Regions from separate parts of the Exiguobacterium acetylicum genome, predicted to be linked through region 3. Evidence: riboswitches for the same ligand, from Rfam matches in the RefSeq annotation. Region 3 holds a riboswitch; each other region holds the start of a gene.
What was found. A riboswitch is a leader RNA that binds a small molecule or an ion and turns the genes downstream of it on or off. The one in region 3 is predicted to bind lysine.

Region 1: another riboswitch for lysine. It lies ahead of K7G97_RS02755 (aspartate kinase); the one in region 3 lies ahead of K7G97_RS01265 (amino acid permease).
Region 2: another riboswitch for lysine. It lies ahead of K7G97_RS16160 (Na+/H+ antiporter NhaC family protein); the one in region 3 lies ahead of K7G97_RS01265 (amino acid permease).

Annotation. Positions count from the first base shown of each region.
Region 1 is NZ_CP082333.1:526,650-528,925, forward strand. Features, by position in the region: gene argH (argininosuccinate lyase) at 1-728, shown strand, start outside; lysine riboswitch at 799-976, shown strand; gene K7G97_RS02755 (aspartate kinase) at 1,089-2,276, shown strand, end outside.
Region 2 is NZ_CP082333.1:3,134,043-3,136,318, reverse strand. Features, by position in the region: gene K7G97_RS16160 (Na+/H+ antiporter NhaC family protein) at 1-1,239, opposite strand, end outside; lysine riboswitch at 1,351-1,529, opposite strand; gene K7G97_RS16155 (uracil-DNA glycosylase family protein) at 1,622-2,276, opposite strand, start outside.
Region 3 is NZ_CP082333.1:218,518-220,793, forward strand. Features, by position in the region: gene K7G97_RS01260 (MarR family winged helix-turn-helix transcriptional regulator) at 19-474, opposite strand; lysine riboswitch at 640-828, shown strand; gene K7G97_RS01265 (amino acid permease) at 962-2,276, shown strand, end outside.

The DNA of each region.
Region 1 (2,276 bases), 310 kb from region 3:
GTTTTGAGTCAATCTATCCGAACAGTCTCGACGCTGTCTCCGACCGCGATTTCGTCATCGAATACCTCGGGATCGCCTCGACCGTCATGATGCATCTCTCGCGTTTTTGTGAAGAAATCATCATCTGGGCATCGCAAGAATTTGGCTTCATCGAGTTGTCTGATGCTTTCTCGACAGGGTCGAGCATGATGCCACAGAAGAAAAATCCTGATTTCGCTGAATTGATTCGTGGGAAAACGGGGCGCGTCTACGGCAATCTGATGGGCTTCTTGACGACGATGAAGGCATTACCACTCGCTTACAACAAAGACATGCAAGAGGATAAGGAAGGGGTCTTCGATACGGCAGATACCGTTCTCCAATCCGTTCAAATCTTCACCGGAATGATTGAATCTGCGACGTTTAAGACCGAAGCGCTCAAGAAGGCGACAATGCAAGACTTCTCGAATGCAACGGAACTCGCTGACTACCTTGTGACGAAAGGCATACCGTTCCGTGAAGCGCATGAAATCGTCGGCAAAGCCGTCCTTTACTGTGTGCAAAACGGTTGTTTCCTGAAGGATTTGAACCTCGAGACGTATCAAACGTTCCATCCTGATATCACAGAAGACGTCTATCCGCTCCTCGATCCGGTTCAAGCAGTAGCACGCCGGACTAGCTACGGCGGGACAGGGTTTGCTGCCGTGTCGGAGCAACTCGAACTCGCGAAACAGCATCTTGCGAATTGACGGATTTTGAAAAAAATCAGTCAAATGACTGGATTTAACAAAAGATGTCTGCTATAACTGTAACTAACAACCGACAGATAGAGGCGCGGATGACATGAGTAGCATCATTCTTGAAGGCAAGCATGCCGAATGATGTGAAAGGGGAAGTCCGCCGAAGTGAACGAGAAGATGCTTCTTCTCATTTGCTGGTACAACGGTTAAGATCCGTTGTACTGCCGAAACCGATGTTTCGGAGCGCTATCTTACGTAAAAGAACGAATGACTTTGTCTTCGTTTGTCCGATCGTGATAACGACGGGCCGTAGGAACGCTCCTACCGGCCCGTCGTTTTTTTCTGTATCGGGACAAAGGAGATAGGATTGTGACAACTGTACTTAAATTTGGTGGAAGCTCGGTTGCGACTGTCGAACAGATTCAGTCTATTGCGAATTATTTGAAGAGTCGCGCAGCCGAAGGTGAAAAACTTGTCGTCGTCGTTTCAGCGATGGGCAAGATGACAGATTCTTTGATTGCTCAGGCGCAAGCCATCACGGATCGCCCCGAGCGCCGAGAACTCGATCGTCTGCTTGCCATCGGAGAAGAACAGACGATTTCATTACTCAGCATTGCCCTCAACTCACTCGGCGTCAAAGCGTTATCGCAAACAGGCGCTCAAGCGGGAATCAGTACGATGGGATTGCATACGAAAAGTAAGATCAAACAGATTGATGGAAATCTATTACGACAAAAACTCGAAACGTACGATGTCGTCATCGTCGCTGGATTCCAAGGTGTCAACGAACTCGGTGATGTCACGACGCTCGGACGTGGTGGATCGGATACAACGGCTGTTGCCCTTGCGGCAGTCCTTGATAAACGGTGTGAAATCTACACGGATGTCGACGGTGTCTATACGGCTGATCCACGAATCCATGCTGCTGCTCAACCGATTCCGCACATCTCATATGATGAGATGATGGAGATGAGCGCCCTCGGGTCGAAGGTCATGGAAATGCGGAGTGTCGAACTAGGAAAAAAATACGGCGTACACATCTTCGTCGGGAAAACACTTGAATCGAAAAGGGGAACATGGATCATGGAAGCGACGGAAACAATGGAACAAAAAGCGGTCACGAGTGTCAGTGTGACGAAGAACGTCTTGACGGTATCAATCAAACACGTACCGCAAACGAACGCAGCAGTAGCCGATATCTTCGAACTGTTATCCAATCGCCACGTCAACATCGACATGATCAGTCAAACGACGTTCGACAGTGACATCTTCTTATCGTTCTCATGTCCACTCGATGAGGAAGAGTTCCTCGATGAAGCATTGAAAGACATCATGGATCGCTTCACGACAGTCAAGGTCGACCGCCACAATCAGCACGCGAAGTTATCTGTCGTCGGCATCGGGATGCGGGATGCAACAGGTGTCGCTTCGAAATTGTTCGCAATCTTCCGAGCGGAGAACATCCCGTTCTATCAAGTCACGACATCAGAAATCAGCATCTCGTACACGATTGCACAAGCAGACATTGAACGGACGGTTGCAGCGATTGCAAACGCG
Region 2 (2,276 bases), 290 kb from region 3:
TGGCAACATGATCCCGAATGTGCCCCAACTTGTTCCTGTCGAGAATGCCATCAAGCCGGCAATCAAGAATAATAAGAACGGCAAGTACGACGCAGAAATCGAGTTGCTAACGAAGCTCGCGAGATAGTCACCGGTTTTCATATCACCGATGACAGCAATGATCGTCCAAGCGAATAACAGAATCAAGACTGCTGGCCACATCGAACGCATACCAGCAACGATGCTTGCCCGGTAATCGCGGCCCGGAATTTTCCGTCCGATCAGCATCAGGAAAGCAACGATTAAACTAATGACGACACCTGCGACGAGTGAGCGTGTGACGTCTGTTGCCTCAAATGCTCCAATTAAAGTAAACGGGCGATTGTCGGCAGCAAGTGCCTGAGCACCTGTTCCGAGTAACGCACTGATCGTAGCAATGACGAGCACGACAATCGGAACGACGAGATCTCGGACTTTTCCGTTCGTATGTTCGTTGACCTCTTTTGCCATCCCCATCGGTGTTCCTTTTGACGCATCAAAAAGTTCACCATTCGCGGCACGGCGTTCATGTTGTTTCATCGGTCCAACAGAGACGCCAGAGTAAGCGATGTAAAGTGTTAAAAGTAACGCGAAAATCGCATAGAAGTTCATCGGAACGATCATCATGAAGGCACTAAACGCTGAGTAATCCGTAATCGAGTGCGTCGTTAGGATACCAGCGATGATGGAGATGATGAAGGCACCCCAACTCGAAAGCGGACTGATGACACAAACAGGTGCAGCTGTTGAGTCGATCAAATAGGCAAGCTTCGCACGTGAGACACCACGGCGATCCGTTAACGGACGACTGACGTTGCCGACAGCGAGACTATTGAAATAATCATCGATGAAAATTAGGATACCGAGTCCGAAGGCAACTAAGCGTGCACCACGCGCTGTCTTGACGTGCGTAGAAGCCCATTCACCGAAAGCGCGAGCGCCACCTGATGTCTGAATCAATGTGGAAAGGACGCCGAGCAATAACAAGAAAACAAGTAATAAGACGTTCCACTCGTTCAAGGCACCGTCCGCCCAAAAGAGGCTAAAGATATTCTTGCCGAGATAGGTTACCGTATCGATCGGGTTAAAACGGTGAAGTAACAGGGCACCGACGAGAATGCCGACACCTAACGAAAGAACGACCTTTCGGGTAAAGATGGCTAATAAGATAGCTAGTAAAGCAGGTACAAGGGCAATGATGGAATCTGAATAGTTGACCATGAAAAATATCCTCCTCTTTAATAAATAGCTTAAAGATGAGACCCCGCGACACAAAAAAAGCAAGGGCACCGGCAACAAAGCCGACACCCTCGCTGGATGCGTCTTTCTTAGCCGAATTGGAGTGCTCCATACAATTGTTATGTATGGCAATCGATCGGGTGTTTCCCGAATCGACCAACGACGATATGCTCGACACATACTGTCATTTCGGCGATGTCACCTTTCCTGTAGTCGTCTTCGTTGTCATCCTCGGACCAAGTACTGATTGAAATCGCGCCTCTACCTCATCGATAGAATAGTCATATTCTGTTCTTATGGACACTTTATCATGTATTTTAGAAGCGATTCAACCATATATTCTGATAATTTAAGACAAAGTTGTTTATTCAGCAAAATGTTGAATGAGCTGTTTCATCAAATAGGCTTGGTTTTCCTCGAATTGTTTTTTTCGATGACCGTTTGCGCCAGATGGGTGGGGGAAGCCGGAAAGAAGCTGATGCTGTTCGATTCGTCCATCATGAATCAATCCACGGACTTGCGTCTCGACGACCCGACCGAGTGGAATCAATAATGCTGGTTTTTGTAACTGATTGATTTCAGCGACGAAGTGTTCTTCCGCGTAGTGCCTTAATAAAGGGCTACGATTGATCTTCGGTTGATGACCCGAGTAATTCTTTTCGCGATAAAAGACGGGTTGCTTTAACAGTGACGTTGGATGCAATAATTTCTGATGTTGATGAAATAAGCTAGCCGTCGTCTCGATTCCGAGCAATGCTGGAAGTTCAAGTGTATCGAGCATCTGGACGAGGTTACGTCGCATCGTTCCGGCAAAGCTTGCTGTATATTTGACGAGGCGTGCCGTCTCTTCTAATGTAACACCATGATGGAGGGCATCCGTCGCTTCTTCGAAAGCGATTCGCATCTGTTCAAAACCTGGTGTGATCCCGATAATAACGACTTTTGCTTCAGTATTGACGTATTCGCCAATCGGAGAGTAATAGACGGTCAGTTCGTTCTCCTGTTGCAATAAAAAATCG
Region 3 (2,276 bases):
GTAGAAAATCTACCGTTTTTAAGAAGATGAAGTAAGGGTATCCTCATCCATCGTCTGTAAAATTTTATCAAAGACATGAACCATCGTTTCGAGCTCTTCTTCGGTCAATGTACCGAAGCGGTCTTGTAAATAGTTTTTCCGGACGATTTCGAGATCCCGAAATGCACGTTCCCCGTCCTCCGTCAAAGCGAGTACGATTGAACGACGATCTTCCGTCGAACGTGTCCGTGTGACATATCCTTGTTTATACAGCTTATCCGTCAAAGCAGTGACTTGACTCGTCGCGAGCTCAAATTGTTCCGCAAGAAGCGTCGGGCGCTGAGGACCATTTTCAGAAAGGCTTCGTAAGATGAAAAATTCACTCCGAGTCGCCGTTCCTTCAAATAGCCGGTTAAGTTCACGTCGCAGGGTACGAAGAATGACACGCATTTGTTCTTCGAGTCGATAAGTTAGCAAATCACGTTCCTGTGGCATGCAAGCAGCATCCTTTCTCTCAGTGGACTTCTACCATTTAGTGTACTAAACATATCGGATTTTTACCATCGACTACCCGATATTCGAAAAAGGCAATTGACAATTTCGTGGCGTTTTGTGTAATATGGCGTAGTAATAACTAACTTAATTCAGTTCTCACTCAACCAGTGGGATGGAGGTTGCAATTCTTAAGAGTACGGTTACGGATGTCGTCAAGCGACAGATGAGGTGATCTGAAAGGAAGAATTGCCGAAATCAATCATCGCTTTGAAGATGATCGATTGGGATTAGATCAAATAGGTCTAATACTGTCACAAGTCGGGTATCACCTACTTGTGGAGAGCTATCTTTCACGACGGTAGAATGAGGCGCATCCATTTTATTATGTTGCGTTCTCATCTTCCATCTGGAAGATGAGGGCGCTTTTTGTTTTTTTCATTCAAAAAGTGTCCTCTCAAAAAAATCTAAACAGAGAGAAGCGAACGAAATGAACAATCTAGATGTGAAACAAACAACAGATTCGACAGCAGAAGGATTAAAACGTGGATTACAAGCCCGTCATATGTCGATGATCGCCATCGGTGGGGCAATCGGAACAGGACTTTTCATTGCGTCCGGTGCTTCCGTCGCAGCAGCAGGACCAGGTGGGGCGCTCCTATCGTATGCAATCGTTGGTCTGATGGTCTACTTCCTCATGACAAGTCTTGGTGAAATGGCAGCGTACATGCCGGTCGCCGGATCCTTCTCGACATATGGAACGAAATTCGTCGATCCATCATTCGGTTTTGCACTCGGTTGGAACTACTGGTACAACTGGGCAGTCACGATCGCAGTTGAGCTCGTCGCAGCACAAATCGTCATGACGTACTGGTTCCCGGACGTTCCTGGATTTTACTTCAGTGCCTTATTCCTCTTACTCATGATCGGTTTGAACTACTTCTCCGTTAAAGGATTTGGGGAAGCGGAGTATTGGTTTGCCATGATTAAAGTCGTCACCGTCATCGTCTTCTTAGTCGTCGGTGTTGCGATGATTTTCGGTGTCTTTACATCGGAGCCACCGGTTGGCTTTAAAAACTTTGCTCTTGGCGATGCGCCGTTCGTCGGTGGCATTCCTGCCGTCATCGGTATCATTCTCGTTGCCGGATTCAGTTTCCAAGGTACAGAACTGGTCGGGATTGCCGCGGGTGAATCGGAAGATCCGAAAAAGAATGTTCCAAAAGCAGTCAAACAAGTCTTCTGGCGTATCTTGCTTTTCTACGTCTTCGCGATTTTCGTCATCGGAATGCTCATTCCATATACGAGCCCGAACTTGGTTTCCAATGACATTACGGACGTCGCGGTTAGTCCGTTTACGCTCGTCTTTGAAAAAGCGGGTCTTGCCTTCTCAGCAGCACTCATGAACGCCGTCATCTTGACATCTGTTCTATCTGCCGGAAACTCAGGTATGTATGCTTCGACTCGGATGCTTTATACACTTGCTCGCCAAGGGGATGCACCGAAGTTGTTCGCGAAAGTATCGAAAAACGGTGTACCGCGTAACGCTTTGCTCGCAACAGGAGCAGTCGGTGCGCTCTGTTTCTTGACGTCGATGTTTGGTGGACAAGTCTACTTGTGGTTACTCAATGCTTCCGGTATGACAGGCTTCATCGCATGGCTCGGGATTGCGATCAGTCACTATCGTTTCCGTAAAGGATTCCTTGCACAAGGTCACTCGTTGAAAGACTTACCATATGTTGCACCAGCGTTCCCATTCGGTCCGCTGTTCGCCTTCGGTCTTTGTTTCCTCGTCATCGTCGGTCAAA